2 regions of the Nocardioides sp. Z38_18 genome follow, and region 2 is predicted to be linked to the other one. Evidence: riboswitches for the same ligand, from Rfam matches in the RefSeq annotation. Region 2 holds a riboswitch; the other holds the start of a gene.
The links. A riboswitch is a leader RNA that binds a small molecule or an ion and turns the genes downstream of it on or off. The one in region 2 is predicted to bind cyclic di-AMP.

Region 1 (7,594 bases), 610 kb from region 2:
CCGCCCACGGGCAGATCCTGTCAGGTCGGTCAGGACCGTGGCTCCCACGTCATCGAGCGCCGCGCCAGCACTCCGGCGATGACGGTCCACGCGACGAGCGCCCCGACGGCCGGAGCCGCCTCGACCCAGGTCTGCGCGAAGCTCACGGTGGCCGGGTCGACCATGTCGGTGGTGCGCCCGAACCAGGCGACCCGGACGAGGTCGTTGACCGCTGCCCCGGGGGTGAGCGCGACCCAGGCGTGAGCGGCCTCGGGAAGCGCCGGCTTGAGCAGTCCCCCGGTCGCCAGGAGGATCACCGGCAGGCTGGTCAGCTGGGCGGCCTCCGCCGTACGGGTCCACGCCGCGGTCCAGAACGCCAGCGCCGCGAACGCGACGCACGCCAGGAGCACCCCGACGAGCACGAGCAGCGGGTTCGCCGGGAGGTCCAGGCCGGAGGCCATCGAGATCGGCACCGTCACCAGCGTCACCACCAGGGTGATCGCCAGGCCGGGCAGGGCCAGCGACGCCAGGATCTCCGGGTCGGTCGCCTCACCGGTGCGCAACCGCTTCAGCACCAGCTCGTCGCGCCGGGTCACCGTCATCGAGAGCAGGTTGTAGTAGACCGGGAACAGCAGCGCCATCAGCAGCACCGTGCTCACCCCGGCCATCCCGGCCATCATGTCGCCGCGGTCGCCGAGGAAAAGCAGCGCCAGCGGGAGCAGGGGCATCACGAACGCGTAGGCGAGGGTCAGCCGGTTGCGGACGATCGTGATGACGTTGGTGCGCGCCAGCCCGGCGACGCGCTGGGCAGCAGGGGCGAGGGTGCTCATCGCGAGCTTCCTTCCGTGACGGTGCGGAGATGGTCGTCCGGTGCCGCGGCAGCCGACTCGTGCTGGTCGTCCCCGTGCTGGTCGTCCCCGTGCTGGTCGTCCCCGTGTTGGGCGATCGCCAGGAAGACCGACTCGAGGCTGGCGCTGCGGGCACTGATCCGCTCGAGGCGTACGCCGTCGCGCTCGGCCCAGAGCAGCACCGCGGTCAGCACCCGCTGCAGGTCGTGGGTCTCGATGGTGGTCAGGTCACCGTGGCGGGAGACCTGCACGTCGGTGAGGTCCGGGAGCGCCCGGTCAAGGGTCGCGAGGTCAAGGGTCGCGAGGTCGGGAGTCGCGAAGGAGATGGTCGCCGGGTGGTCGGCGACGATCGAGTCGGCCGTGCCCTCCTTGACGATCCGGCCGGCGCGCATGATCGAGATCCCGTCGGCCAGCGTCTCGGCCTCCTCGAGGTAGTGCGTGGTGAGCAGCACCGTCGCCCCCGACTCCTTGAGGTCCTGCACCAGCCGCCACACCTGCCGGCGGCTCTCGGGGTCCAGCCCGGTGGTCGGCTCGTCGAGCATCACCACGTCCGGGCGTCCCGACAGCGTGCAGGCCAGGTCGACCCGGCGCTGCTCACCTCCGGAGAGCGCGCGCATCGGGGTACCGGCCTTGTCCGCCAGGCCCAGCATCTCCAGCGACTCAGCGACCGGGCGGGCGTCGGTGACGGTGGCGGCCCACATCCGCACGGTCTCGGCGACGGTGAGGTCAGCGACGAAGCCGCTGCGCTGGAGCAGCACGCCGGTACGACGTCGTACGGCGGCCCGGTCCGCGATCGGGTCCAGGCCCAGCACTCGCACCTCCCCCGCGGTGGGCGAGGCGAGCCCTTCGATCACCTCCAGGGTGGAGGTCTTGCCGGCGCCGTTGACGCCGAGCAGGGCATGGATCGTGCCGCGGCCGATGTTCAGGTCGATCCCGCGGACCGCCTCGAAGGCATCGTCGCCGGTGCCGTAGCGGCGCCGCAGGCCGCTGACCGTGATGGTGTGCTCGCTCATGCCTCCAGCATCAGCGATCCAGCGCACGGCCAGTAGTGCGTGATGTCACCGGTCCGGCGAGGATCCGCCCGCTGAGTACTGACAGATGTCATGGGCGCACTTGTCGTGCCCGCACCGGGAGGGTTGCAGGGCCACCAGCGGCAGCGGCATCGGCCCGAGCAGCGACGCGGTCCGGTGCACCACTTGCGCGGACAGGACCTCGGGGCCGGAGGTGATCTCCTCCACCAGGTGCCCGGGCGAGCAGACCAGCACCGTCCCGGCGCGGGCCGCGAACGCCAGCGAACCGGTGACGCACACCACCGGCACGACCACGCTGTTCCTGCCGCTGCTCGGGCCCGCATCCAGCGAGGGCACCAGCGCGCGTACCGCCTTCGCCGACCGCACGGCGTTCGCGGTGGCCCGGGGGTGCCGGCGACCGTTCTTGAGCACCATCCCCCCGCGGACACCCACCTCGCCGAAGACCTCCAGGGTGTCCACCACGAAGACTCCCTGGGGACCGACCAGCACCCGGTCGATGTTCTCCTTGCCGCGTCCGGGCCGGGGGACGTCGGCGAAGACGTGCCACCGATGCGACAGCCGGGTCAGGGCCTCGGGAAGGGTCTCCTCGGGACCCGCGTTGTCGCGGGACACCGCAACGCGCACCGGCATCGACGTCCCCCCTGTCCTGATAGGGCATCAGGATATGGGTGAAACATCCGATTTGTTAGATATTCAGGCGGTTCATCCGGTGAGCTGCTGCTCGGCTTCGGCTGGCAACCGTCCCGACGCGACCACGAGCGCCCGCATCCGCTGGGCGATCGCATCGCTGAACGCACCCCTGGGGGCGCGCCAGGCCCAGTTGCCCTCGTCGGTCCCCGGGGTGTTCATCCGTGCCTCCGCGCCGAGCTCGAGCAGGTCCTGGGCCGGCACCACCGCGAGCCGGGCCGTGGAGGACAGCGCCAGCCGGATCAGCGCCCACGGCATCTCCTCATCCCCCGGCACCTGGGCCTGCACCGACTCCAGCACCCGTCTACGGGTCGGCTCGTCGAGCGCGCTCCACCACCCGAGCGTCGTGTCGTTGTCGTGGGTGCCGGTGTAGACGACGCTCTCCTCACCGTGCAGGTGCGGCAGGTAGGGGTTGTCACTCTCCCCGTCGAAGGCGAACTGGAGCACCTTCATCCCTGGCAGCCCGAACTCCAGCCGCAGCTCGTTCACCTCGTCGGTGATCACGCCGAGGTCCTCGGCGACCAGGGTGCCGGGACCGGCGGCCTCCACCAACGCGGCGAGCACCTCCCGGGCAGGACCCTTGACCCAGTGGCCGTCCTTGGCGGTCTCCGCCTCGGCCGGTACGTGCCAGGCGGCCTCGAAGCCGCGGAAGTGGTCGATCCGGACCAGGTCGAAGAGCTCCCGCTGGCGGGCGATCCGCTGCCGCCACCAGGCGAACCCGTCCGCGGCCATCGCCGCCCAGTCGTAGTGCGGGTTGTTCCACCGCTGCCCGTCCGCCGCGAAGTAGTCCGGCGGCACGCCGGTCACCGTCGTCGGGTTGCCCTCCTCGTCGAGCAGGAACAGCTCGCGATGGGCCCAGACGTCGGCGCTGTCGTGGGAGACGAAGATCGGCAGGTCACCGAACAGCAGCACCCCCTTGGAGGCTGCGTAGGCGTGCAGCTCGGCCCACTGGATCGCGAAGACCCACTGCTCGAAGCGCAGCCGCTCCACGTCGGAGGCCCGCGACTCCAGCACCTGGGCCACCCGCACGGGGTCCCGGTCGCGCAGTCCCGGCTCCCACGTCGTCCACGGGATGCCACCGAGCGCCTGGCGCAGCACCGTGAACTGCACGAACGGCTCCAGCCAGGAGGCGTTCTGCTCGCACCATCGCGCGCACGCCAGGCGCTGCTCGGCGGTCATCGAGCCCGGCGAGACCAGGCCGCGCTCCTCGCGCAGCTCGGGGCTGAGCAGGTCGGGGTTGCCGGCCATCGCCGAGATCGCGTTGTACGGCGAGCCGTCCCCCTGGTGCGTCGGCACGAGCGGGAGCACCTGCCAGACCGTGCAGCCTGCGGCGGCGAGGAAGTCCACGAACCGGTAGGCCTGCGGCCCGAGGTCACCCGAGGTCAGCGAGGTGATGTGGAGCAGCACTCCGGCCCGGCGTACCCCGAGCGGACCCCGAGCGAGACCCCCGTTGAGAGCAGGGTCGAGGAGGTCAGCCATGGGCCTCGGTCACCACATCGCGCAGCTGGTCGATCATCCACTCGAGCTCTTCGGTCTCGATCGTCAGCGGCGGCGCCAGCCGGATCGTCGACCCGTGGGTGTCCTTGACGAGCACGCCCTTGGCCAGCATTCGCTCGGAGGTCTCCCGGCCGCTCATCAGCCCGGGCTCGATGTCGACCCCGGCCCACAGGCCCCGGGTGCGCACCGCGACGATCCCGTCGCCGACCAGCTTCTCCAGGCCCGTCTCGAGGACCACCGCCAGCTCGCGCACGCGCTCCTGGATCTCGCCGGTCTCGAGCAGCTTGACCACGGCGTGGCCGACGGCGGCTCCCAGCGGGTTGCCGCCGAAGGTGGACCCGTGGTTGCCGGGGTGGAGCACACCGAGGACCTCGTCGGAGGAGACGACCGCAGAGACGGGAATGATCCCGCCGCCGAGAGCCTTGCCGAGCACGTACATGTCCGGGACCACGCCCTCGACCTCGCAGGCGAAGGTGGTGCCGGTGCGGCCGAGACCGGACTGGATCTCGTCGGCGATGAAGAGCACGTCGAGCTCGGTGCACATGTCCCGGACGGCCTGCAGGTAACCGGCCGGGGGGATGATCACGCCCGCCTCACCCTGGATCGGCTCGATCAGCACGGCGACCGTCTCGGCGTCGATCGCGTCGCGCATCGCGGCGGCGTCGCCGTACGGGACGACCCGGAAGCCAGGGGTGAACGGGCCGAAGCCCTCCCGCGCCAGCGGGTCGGTGGAGAAGCTGACGATCGTGGTGGTGCGCCCGTGGAAGTTGTCGCCGGCGACGACGATGTTGGCCTGGTTCGCGGGCAGCCCCTTGAGGTCGTAGCCCCACTTGCGCGCGACCTTGATCGCGGTCTCCACGGCCTCGGCGCCGGTGTTCATCGGCAGCACCCGGTCCATTCCGGCCAGAGCGGCGAGGTCGCGGCAGAACGGCCCGAGCTGGTCGTTGTGGAAGGCCCGGCTGGTCAGGGTCACCCGGTCGAGCTGGTCACGCGCCGCCTGGATCAGGCCGGGGTGGCGGTGGCCGAAGTTCAGCGCGGAGTAACCGGCCAGGCAGTCGAGGTAGCGGCGCCCGTCGACATCGGTCACCCAGGAACCCTCCGCCTCGGCCAGCACGACCTGGAGGGGGTAGTAGTTGTGCGCGACGAAGCGGTCTGCGAGGTGCAGGTGCTCCTCGGTCTGCGGTGCTGGTGCGGTCTTCCCACGGCTGAGGTTCGTCATCGGGTCCCTTCGCGTCGCGCCGCACCCGGGCGGCGGCTGACTTTCTGGTCGCTTCGCACAGTCTTCTTGGTCGCTTCGAACTGTACGGGTGGCTCGGAGACTGCCGAAACGCCGATCGCCCCGTGGGCTTGCCCGCCTCAGGAGGCTGCGCCTAAGGTGACGCGTCCCGGAGGACCGGGACGCCCCCGTCGTCGCCGAGTCCTGTCCGCGCGGAGGGCCCTCTACCAATCAGCGGACAAGAGCGGGGAACCCACTTTCCCGGGTCGTGGAGACACGACCCTCTGGGGTGAAGCCATCACCTTTGGCCGGGCACCTTCAGCCCGAACCCGACAGCTAACCTCGCAGGCGCACGGAGGAACCACCCATGCGCATGCGCACGCTCTCAGCGACCCTCCTGGTCGCGTTCACCACCGCCATCCTCATCGGGGGAAGCCTGGTCGCGCCGGCCGAGGCCGCCACGATGAAGACCTGGACCCGGCTGGCCAAGTGCGAGTCCGGCGGCCGCTGGCACGTCAACACCGGCAACGGCTACTACGGCGGGCTCCAGATCAGCCCGCGCACCTGGCGCGGGCACGGCGGCAAGAAGTACGCCTCCAACGCCCACAAGGCCACCAAGCGCCAGCAGGTCCGCGTCGCCAAGCGGATCAAGAACAACCAGGGCTGGCGCGCCTGGCCGTCCTGCTCCAAGCGCATCGGGGTGCGCTGAGCCGGCGGGACCGGCTCGATCGATCGTCAGTACGTCGTCTGGTGTAGCGCTCTGGACAATGGTGTGTGAGACACACTAATGTTCAGCACATGCCAGACGACGTCCTCGCCGCACACCTGCAGGAGCTGCGCCGCGGCACCGTGGTGATGGCCGCACTCGCGACGCTGCGGCGTCCGACGTACGGCTATGCCCTGCTGGAGTCCCTCGCCGAGGCGGGGTTCGGGGTGGACGGGAACACGCTGTACCCGCTGCTGCGACGCCTCGAGAAGCAGGGACTGCTCACCAGTGAGTGGAACACCGAGGAGTCGCGGCCGCGCAAGTTCTACCGGGTCAGCGCGGAGGGAGAGGCCCTGCTGCAGGACCTACTCGACGAGTGGCAGGCCCTGCACACATCGATCGAGAAGCTGAGGTGACCCAGATGCAGACCCAGGACCAGTCCCCCGGGCGTTCCGACCTCACCGAGAGGTACGTCCACGCCGTCACCCGCACCCTGCCCGAGGACCAGCGCGCCGACGTGGCCGAGGAGCTGCGCGCGAGCATCACCGACCGGGTGGAGTCGCTGCAGCTCACCTCGGGACTGCCGGCGAGCCGGGCGGAGTACGCCGCACTCGAGGAGCTCGGCGACCCTGACCGGCTGACGGCCGGCTACACCGGGAGGCGGCTGTACCTGATCGGGCCGGAGCTCTACCCGGCCTACGTACGGGTGCTCAAGCCACTGCTCTCCTCGATCGTCCCCGTCGTGGCGGTCGTCATCGCGGTCATCGCGACCATCGACGGCAGCTCCATCGGCGGGGTCATCGGCGAAACCGTCTGGGTGTCCCTCACTGTCGCCCTGCACGTCTTCTTCTGGGTCACCCTGGCCTTCGTGCTCACCGAACGAGGCATCTCGACCGACGACCTGCGCGACACGATGAAGGTCGACTGGGAGCCCGAGCAGCTGCCCGAGCTCCCCCGCGGAGCGCACGGCTCGTTGGGTGAGCTGGTCTCCACCCTGGTGTGGATCGGGCTCCTCGGAGCCGCACTGGTCTGGCAGCACTTCGGGTCGCACATCGGCGACGACATCCCCGTGCTCGATCCCGACCTGTGGACCTTCTGGCTCCCGTTGATCTTCGTGCTCCTCGCTGCCGAGGCCGTCTTCGAGGTCCTGAAGTACCGCCTCTCCGGCTGGTCCCCGGCGCTCGCGACCGTCAACGTCGTGCTGGGCGCCGTCTTCGCGGCCCCGTTCGTCTACCTCGCGGCCACCGACCGGCTGCTGAACCCGGCGATGGTCGCCGAGGTCCAGAGCAGCTGGCCCGAGTTCGACCCCGGCCTGGTCAATGCCGGAGTCGTGGTCGGGGCCCTCGGGATCTGGGTGTGGGACAGCATCGACGGCTGGATCAAGACGCGAAGGGAGCTGAGCGTCGCCGCTTAGTTCCGCGACTTCTGCCGGTCTGACTGTCGACGACTCGCGCTTCGTCGTGTAGTCAGGCATCAGACACCGCTCAGGAGGAAATCGTGCGCCAGATCTTCGTCACCGCCTTCATCTCCCTCGACGGCGTGATGGAGGCGCCCGGAGGCGAGGAGGGCTACCGCAACACCGGCTGGACCTTCCGCGACATCGAGCACGTGGACGAGGCCTACGAGATCA
Region 2 (7,594 bases):
GCAGGCCGAGAAGTCCGCTGGCCGCGACCACGCCGGTGGCGCCCAGGCTCGTGCCGAGGAGCACGTCGTGGTTGCGGGCGTGGCCGAGCTCGTGGGCCACGACCGAGAGTGCCTCGCGCCGGGGGACGTCGTCGACCAGGTTGTCGTAGAGCACGACGCGCTTGGTGTTCCCCAGACCCGAGACATAGGCGTTCAGGGTCGTCGTACGCCGGGACGCGTCTGCCACGAGCACGTCGGAGACCGGCACCTTCTCCTTGCGCGCCAGCGCCATCACCTCGGAGCGCAGCTTGCCGTCGGGCAGCGAGGTGAAGTTGTTGAACAGCGGCTCCACCACCACCGGGTACACCCAGGAGCCGAACACCGTGAGCACCGCACCGGCCAGGGCGGTCCAGGCGGGCCAGTGCCGCGGTGAGCGTCTCGCGGTGCCGACGACGAGCAGCACCACCACGGCGGCGAGCACCCAGTCGACCAGGAGCGAGGTGCCCTGGTCGCGAAGCCAGCCCGCCAGCGACTGGCGGGTGAGACCCTCCTCGAGCGCGTTGCGCCGGATGGCGACCGAGAACGGCGACACGGCCACCTCGCCCACCAGCACCAGGACGAAGGTGGCCAGCGCGACGCGCAGCCACCACGGTCGCGGCAGGCGCCGCGTCAGCCGCGCGCCCAGGGGGGTCAGCCCCAGGACCAGGGCCAGCACGAGCTGCACCGCCAGCGCTGCCCAGCTGAGGTGACGCTGCGCGGTGGCGTAGGCCTCGGCCCGGCGCAGGTGCGCCGCGGAGAACACCTCGCTCCCCCGCACCTCGACCAGCTCGCCACCCGGGAGCCACGACCACGGGACGAACAGCACGCCCAGCACGACCAGGACCAGCACTGATCCACCGATGAGGCCCAGGCACAGCCGCACGCTGGGTCGCTGTCCGGGGGGCACGTCGCTCAGCCTGCCACCCCGGCAAGGCGGACCAGGTCACTGCGCCAGCGCATCACGAACTCTCGCTGCGTGGTGCCGACCCGGGTGCGGAACGCCTCCTGCGTCGAGGCGCCGGAGCCGACCGCCTCGTAGAAGGCGAGCAGGCGGTCCGCGCCGTACTCGCGCGCCAGGAAGCGGCAGGCCAGCCAGGCCTCCTCGTAGGTGGCGCCGAGTCCCGCCGCCGTGGGGTCGAGGTCCTCGGTGCTGGGCAGGTCACGAGGCGCCCCCTCCTTGCGGACCTTGGCCAGGATCTGGCCGGCGGCCACGTCCACCGGCACGCCCACACCTTCGAGCGCGACGTAGTCGGCGAAGCCCTCCAGGAGCCAGGTGGGCATCGAGGTGAACGTGGCGTCGGTCGCGACGTGGGTGGCCTCGTGGGTCATCACCACCTGTGCGCCCCGGTCCTGCAGCTTCTCGAAGACGCCCGGGTTCACGAAGACCCGCACCGGCGCTCCGGGACGCAGCGAGCCGTCGGCCGTGGTGGTCACGGCGGCGATGTTGTCGTACTTGCCGGACTCCGCCGACAGCGCCCGGTCCAGCTGGGCCCTGCTGCGGGGAACCTCCACCAGCAGCGGACCACGCCACTGCGGGAGCACCTGCCGGACCTGGCGCAGCGCGGTGGTGACCAGGGCGGGATAGCGCCCCGCCGAGTCACCGGCCACGGCCAGCAACGACTGCGGCGTGCGTACGACGCTCAGCCGCTCCGCCAGCCACAGCGGACTCCGGTCGTTCTCCCCGCCCATCGACGCGATCGCGGCGCCGTCGGGGCGCGGGACGAACACCACGCTGGTCTCGTGGTTGGCGGTCGACTCGTCGAGGCCGTCGTAGCGATAGGCGAGCTGGACGGTGCCGCGCCAGGAGCCCTCGCCGAAGCGCGCCTGCTCCTTCCCGTCGAGCGGTGCCGCTTCCTCGACGTAGCGCATCGACAGCTCACCGATCCGGAGGTCGACCGAGTTCTGGAGGATCCCCTCCAGGAGCTCCCGGGCGCCGGGCGCGGCCACGGCCCCCGCGGCTGCCCGGTCCTGCTCGCGCACGGCTGCGACGAGCGCGTCCAGAGCCGCCTGGGCGGTCCCGGGATCGCGGGCCTCGGCCCCGGGGGGCGCCTTGGGCGGCGCCACGTCGACCTCGCGGTCGCACCCGGCCAGCACCCCGGCGAGCAGGGCCACGAGCAGCCCCGCAACAAGCAGGAAGCCGCCCGCCCCGAAAGGGCGAGCGGCTCTGCGGGCGGGTCGGTCAGCCAGGGCGGACCGCGCCGACGTAGGGCATGTCGTGCAGGCCGGAGATCTTGACCCCGGAACCGGGGTTCAGCGCGTTCACGATCTGGCCGTCGCCGATGTAGATGCCGACGTGGCTGATCGGGCTGTAGTAGAAGACGAGATCACCTGGCTGCAGCTCGCTCTCGGAGACACGGGTTCCCGAATTGTACTGCGCCGAGGAGCTGTGCGGCAGGCTCACACCCGCCTGCGCCCAGGCCATCATGGTCAGGCCGGAGCAGTCGAAGGACGACGGCCCGGCAGCGCCGTAGACGTAGGAGTTGCCGATCTTCGACTTCGCGTAGGCCAGCACCGGGCCGCCGAGACGCTTGAGCCGCTCGGCCGCGGCCTTGACCCGGGCAGCCTCGGCCTGCGCCTCCAGCCGCTTCAGGTGCGCGTTGGCGTTCGCCACCCGCGCGTCCTCGCTCCGCTTGCGCTCCAGCAGCGCCTTCTCGCGGCCCGCCTGGGCGTCGACCTGGCCGCGCACGGCCACCCGGCGCTCGTGGAGCTGCGCCAGCTTGATGTTCGAGTCGGCCAGGGCCTGTGCGCTGGCTCCCGCCTCCTCGGTGGTCAAGGTGACGTTGGACAGCAGCACGTCGGCGCTGCGCGAGAGGTCCTTGGCCGGGATCGAGGCGCCGGCGGCACTCACCGAATCGCTGGAGACCGTGCTGGCCACCTGGGCGCGCAGGCTGTCCAGCACCTGGCGATGGTGGCGGATGTCGGCACGGACCCGCGCGAGCGTCGTGCGCTTCTTCACCAGGGTCGACCTGGCGGCGTCGTGCCGCTTCTCGGCGGCCTCGGCGCGGTCCGAGAGTCGGTCGACCCTCGCCTGCACGGCTTCGATGCCGTTCGGAGCGGCTGCGGCAGGCGCTGGCGCGACGACGCCGAGTCCGAGGGTGGTCAGTGCCGTGGTCGTGACCGCCGCGGCAATTCGGGCATGGGTTTTTTTCCGGCCGTCGAGCAAGATCGGTCGGTCTCCTCTTTGTCTGTACGCCTACCAGGTCAGCTGACGGATTCGGGCCCAAAGACGCCCTACCAGCCTCCGCGACACCTCAGTGACGCGTTGGCCGGATTCACCCCAAGTAACGTGGGTCCCCGGCTCCGGCACAGACACTCGGGAGTGACTGATTCAGACTCGGCGCGGCCCCCGAGCTCACCTGGTCGGTGTGCTGGTCCGAGGGCCCTAGGTTCAACACACTAAGCACGAAACCGCACGGTGGCCAACTCGGCGAGGGGCGCAAGGGGCTGTGTTCATGTTCACGCGGACTCCACCTCGGGGCCCGACATCGGTGTCACCATCCGCAGCGGCGGCACCAGTCCTGACTGGGCGAGAACGCCCAGAGCCTCCTGCTCCTCGCTGTCGAAGCTGAGCTCGGGAGGCGGCCCGAGCAGGACCGTCACCACGCAGTCGTGGCAGGACAGGCCACGCACCAGGCAGGTGTCGCAGTCGATGTGAACGCTCATCTGTGGGCTCCTCGGGGGTGGTGCTGGGGAAGTGATACCCGGACTCCACCACCTGCCACCGACAGTGTTGCTTTCGCCACGTCCACGGCCCTGCCTGGCGGCTTTTGTCGGTGCGGCTGCCTAGCGTCGTCCACGTGAGCAAGTGGTCCGCACAGATGAGCTTCGACGAGCTGGGGCGCCCCCTGCGTGATGTCACCTTCTGCGTGGTGGACCTCGAGACCACCGGCGCCTCGGTGCGAGGCGGGGCGATGATCACCGAGATCGGCGCGGTCAAGGTGCGCGGCGGCGAGGTCCTCGGCGAGTTCCAGACACTGGTCAACCCGCACACGCAGATCCCGCCCTTCATCGCCGTGCTCACCGGCATCACCAACTCGATGGTGGCTTCCTCCCCTCCGATCGAGTCGGCGTTGCCCGCCTTCCTCGAGTTCGCCCAGGGCAGCGTCCTCGTGGCCCACAACGCGCCCTTCGACATCGGCTTCCTCAAGCACTTCGCCGCCGCTCAGGGGCACCCCTGGCCGGGGTTCGAGGTCCTCGACACGGCGCGGCTCGCCCGCCGCGTGATCACCCGTGACGACGCCCCCAACTGCAAGCTGAGCTCGCTCGCGGTGGCGTTCGGGTCCACGACCACCCCCAACCACCGGGCCCTCTCCGACGCCCGGGCGACCGTCGACGTGCTGCACGGCTTGATGGAGCGCCTCGGCGGGCTGGGCGTGCACACGCTCGAGGAGCTCTCCACCTACACCTCGCGGGTCAGTCCCGCCGTACGCCGCAAGCGCCACCTCGCCGAGCACCTGCCGCACTCCCCCGGCGTCTACCTGTTCCGCGACGAGCAGGAGCGGGTGCTCTACGTGGGCACCTCACGAGACCTCCGCACCCGGGTGCGCTCCTACTTCACCGCCTCGGAGAGCCGCTCGCGGATGGGCGAGATGGTCAACCTGTCGGCGTCGGTGACCGGGATCGAGTGCGCCACCCCGCTCGAGGCCCGCGTGCGCGAGCTGCGCCTGATCGCCGCCCACAAGCCCCGCTACAACCGCCGCAGCCGGCACCCGGAGAAGGTGCACTGGCTCAAGCTGACCGTGGAGCCGTGGCCCCGGCTCTCACTGGTCCGCAAGATCGCCGAGGACGGCGCCGACTACCTCGGTCCGTTCAGCTCGCGCCGGGTCGCGGAGAAGTGCCTGTCCGCGCTGCACGAGGCCTTCCCGATCCGGCAGTGCAGCGACCGCCTGCCGATCACCCCGACGCGCTCCGCCTGCGTGCTGGCGGAGATGGGCCGGTGCCTGTCCCCGTGCGACGGCAGCATCTCGATGGACCACTACGCCGACCTCGTCACCCGGGTGCGCGAGAACCTGCTGCACCGCGCCGACGAAGTGGTGGACTCGCTCACGGCGCGGATGAACCGCCTCGCCGAGGACGAGAGGTTCGAGGAGGCCGGAGTCCATCGCGACCGGCTCTCCGCGTTCCTCAGGGCGGCCGCACGCACCCAGCGCCTGGGTTCCCTGTCCTCGTGCGCCGAGCTCGTGGCCGCGCGCCGCGAGGACGACCACCGGTGGGCGGTGCACGTCGTGCGCCACGGCAGGCTGGCCGCTGCCGGGGTGATCCCGGCCGATGCCCATGCCGGCGAGTGGGTCACGCAGCTGCGCGGGTCTGCCGAGACCGTGCTCGGCGGCCCCGGGCCGACCCCGTCGGCGAGCGCGGAGGAGTCCGAGCAGATCCTGCGCTGGCTCGAGCAGCCCGGCGTACGCCTGGTGCACGTCGAGGGCGAGTGGACCTGCCCGGTCCGCGGCGCCACCCGCCACCTGGCCCTGCACGACGCCGTGGAGACCTCACGTGCCTCGCTGGAGCCCTTCGACGAGCGCCGCAGCCTCGCCACGGTCCACCAGCCCTGAACCGTGAGCCCCGACGGGATACCTTGGGCCCATGATCACCGCCATCGTCTTCGTGAAGGCCGACGTCGCCCGCATCCCCGAGGTCGCGGAGGCCATCGCGGCACTGGCCGGGGTCAGTGAGGTCTACAGCGTCACCGGCCAGATCGACCTGATCACGCTCGTGCGCGTCACCGACCACGAGGACGTCGCCCGCGTGGTGGCCGACCAGATCAACAAGGTCCCCGGCGTGATGGAGACCGAGACCCACATCGCGTTCCGCAGCTACTCGCGCCACGACCTGGAGTCTGCGTTCTCCCTCGGGCTCGACTGATATCTAGGGCCCGCACGCACGCCTGGGCGCCGGTCAGCTGGTCGCTGCGACCCAGCGGTCGAGGGTGGCCTGAGCCGATCCGGAGTCGATCGCCTCGCGGGCGCGCTCGATGCCCACCAGGAGCCGTTCCTCCAGCGATCCGTCCTGCGCCGCGTGCACCGCGAGCGCGGCGCCGGCGTTGAGCAGGACGGCGTCCCGGACGGGGCCGGTATCTCCCGCCAGCACGCGGCGGACCACGCCGGCGTTGTACACCGCGTCCTGGCCGCGCAGCCCCTCGGCGGTGCCACGGGGGATCCCGAGCTCGGCGGGGTCCAGCGTGTGCTCGACCACCTCGCCCCCCTCGACGGCCCACACGCTCGACGTGGTGGTCGTGGTGAGCTCGTCCAGCCCGTCGTCGCCCCGGAAGACCCAGGCGTCCACGCCGCGACGGGCGAACACGCCCGCCATCACCGGGGCCATCGCCCGGTCGGCGCACCCGATGGCCTGTGCCTCGGGCTTCGCGGGGTTCGCGATCGGGCCCAGGAAGTTGAAGGTGGTGCCGATGCCGAGCTGGCTGCGAGCCGTCGCGGCGTGCCGCAGTGCCGGGTGGAAGGCCGCTGCGAAGCAGAAGGTGATGCCGGCGTCGGCTCCGACGCGGGCGACCTCGTCGGCCGAGAGGTCGAGGCGGATGCCGAGCTGCTCGAGCACGTCCGCGCTGCCCGCCTTGCTCGAGGCGGAGCGGTTGCCGTGCTTGACGACCGGGGCTCCTGCTCCCGCTGCCACGATCGCCGACATCGTGGAGATGTTCACCGAGAAGGAGCGGTCTCCCCCGGTGCCGACCACGTCCAGGACGCGTCCGGGCACGAACAGGGGCGTCGCGTGCACGTACATCGCGTCCACGAGTCCCTGCAGCTCATCGACGGTCTCGCCCTTGGCGCGCAGCGCCACGGCGAACCCCGCGATCTGTACCGGCGTCGCCTGGCCGGAGAGGATCTCCCCCATCGCCCACGCCGTCTGCTCGGAGCTCAGGTCGGCGCCCCCGACCAGTGACCCGAGCACCTCGGGCCACGTGATCGCGCCCATCAGCGGGTGACCGTCACGCCTGCGCCGCGACCCGCGAGCGCAGCAGCCGGGTCACGGCCTCGGCGAGCTCGATGGGGTCGAGCGGGTGGGCGACGGCGCCCTCGGCGCGCGACCAGGTCGCGAGCCAGTTGTCCTGCACCCGGCCGGTGAGCACCAGGACCGGAGGACATTCGTAGATCTCCTCCTTGAGCTGGCGGGCGATGCCGAGCCCGCCTGCGGGGACCGCCTCGCCGTCCAGGATCACCAGGTCGATCCCGCCGGCATCCATCTGCTGGATGACGACCGGCTCGGTGGCCACCTCGACGTACTCCAGCTGAGGGAGGTCGGGGTGGGGACGCTTGCCGAGGGCCAGGATCACCTGCTGGCGAGTGTCGCGGTCGTCGCTGTAGACGAGCACCTTCAAGGGCGCGGGCTGGCTGGTCACGCGGACGATGCTACCGGTTGGACTCGGCGGCGGAGGAGGTGGATTGGAGCCGCTCCAGGCGGTCCAGCCGCCGGTCCTCCCGCTTCCCCTCCTGGATGGACGAACGCACCCACTGGGCGAAGAGCACACCGAACAGGATCAGCGCGATCAGGTCGCCCGAGGCCCACAGGATGCCGCCGGCCAGGTGCTGGTCGTCGCGGGGGTCCGGGAGCCACGACAGCGTCTCGCCCA

Region 1: it holds a riboswitch for cyclic di-AMP, as region 2 does, so the genes downstream of both, AC4BGC_RS04110 (transglycosylase family protein) here and AC4BGC_RS06970 (C40 family peptidase) in region 2, are expected to answer to the same signal.

Annotation. Positions count from the first base shown of each region.
Region 1 covers NZ_JBZAJE010000001.1:858,570-866,163, reverse strand. Annotated here, with positions in the region: gene AC4BGC_RS04135 (ABC transporter permease) at 30-809, opposite strand; gene AC4BGC_RS04130 (ABC transporter ATP-binding protein) at 806-1,840, opposite strand; gene AC4BGC_RS04125 (nuclease-related domain-containing protein) at 1,886-2,488, opposite strand; gene malQ (4-alpha-glucanotransferase) at 2,561-4,024, opposite strand; gene rocD (ornithine--oxo-acid transaminase) at 4,017-5,261, opposite strand; cyclic di-AMP (ydaO/yuaA leader) riboswitch at 5,474-5,621, shown strand; gene AC4BGC_RS04110 (transglycosylase family protein) at 5,626-5,967, shown strand; gene AC4BGC_RS04105 (PadR family transcriptional regulator) at 6,057-6,380, shown strand; gene AC4BGC_RS04100 (permease prefix domain 1-containing protein) at 6,386-7,378, shown strand; gene AC4BGC_RS04095 (dihydrofolate reductase family protein) at 7,462-7,594, shown strand, end outside.
Region 2 covers NZ_JBZAJE010000001.1:1,464,901-1,472,494, reverse strand. Annotated here, with positions in the region: gene AC4BGC_RS06980 (M48 family metallopeptidase) at 1-925, opposite strand, end outside; gene AC4BGC_RS06975 (gluzincin family metallopeptidase) at 931-2,130, opposite strand; gene AC4BGC_RS06970 (C40 family peptidase) at 2,198-3,181, opposite strand; cyclic di-AMP (ydaO/yuaA leader) riboswitch at 3,194-3,347, opposite strand; gene AC4BGC_RS06965 (hypothetical protein) at 3,475-3,681, opposite strand; gene AC4BGC_RS06960 (DEDD exonuclease domain-containing protein) at 3,816-5,567, shown strand; gene AC4BGC_RS06955 (Lrp/AsnC family transcriptional regulator) at 5,599-5,877, shown strand; gene trpD (anthranilate phosphoribosyltransferase) at 5,911-6,939, opposite strand; gene AC4BGC_RS06945 (Rv3143 family two-component system response regulator) at 6,953-7,372, opposite strand; gene AC4BGC_RS06940 (cytochrome c oxidase assembly protein) at 7,374-7,594, opposite strand, start outside.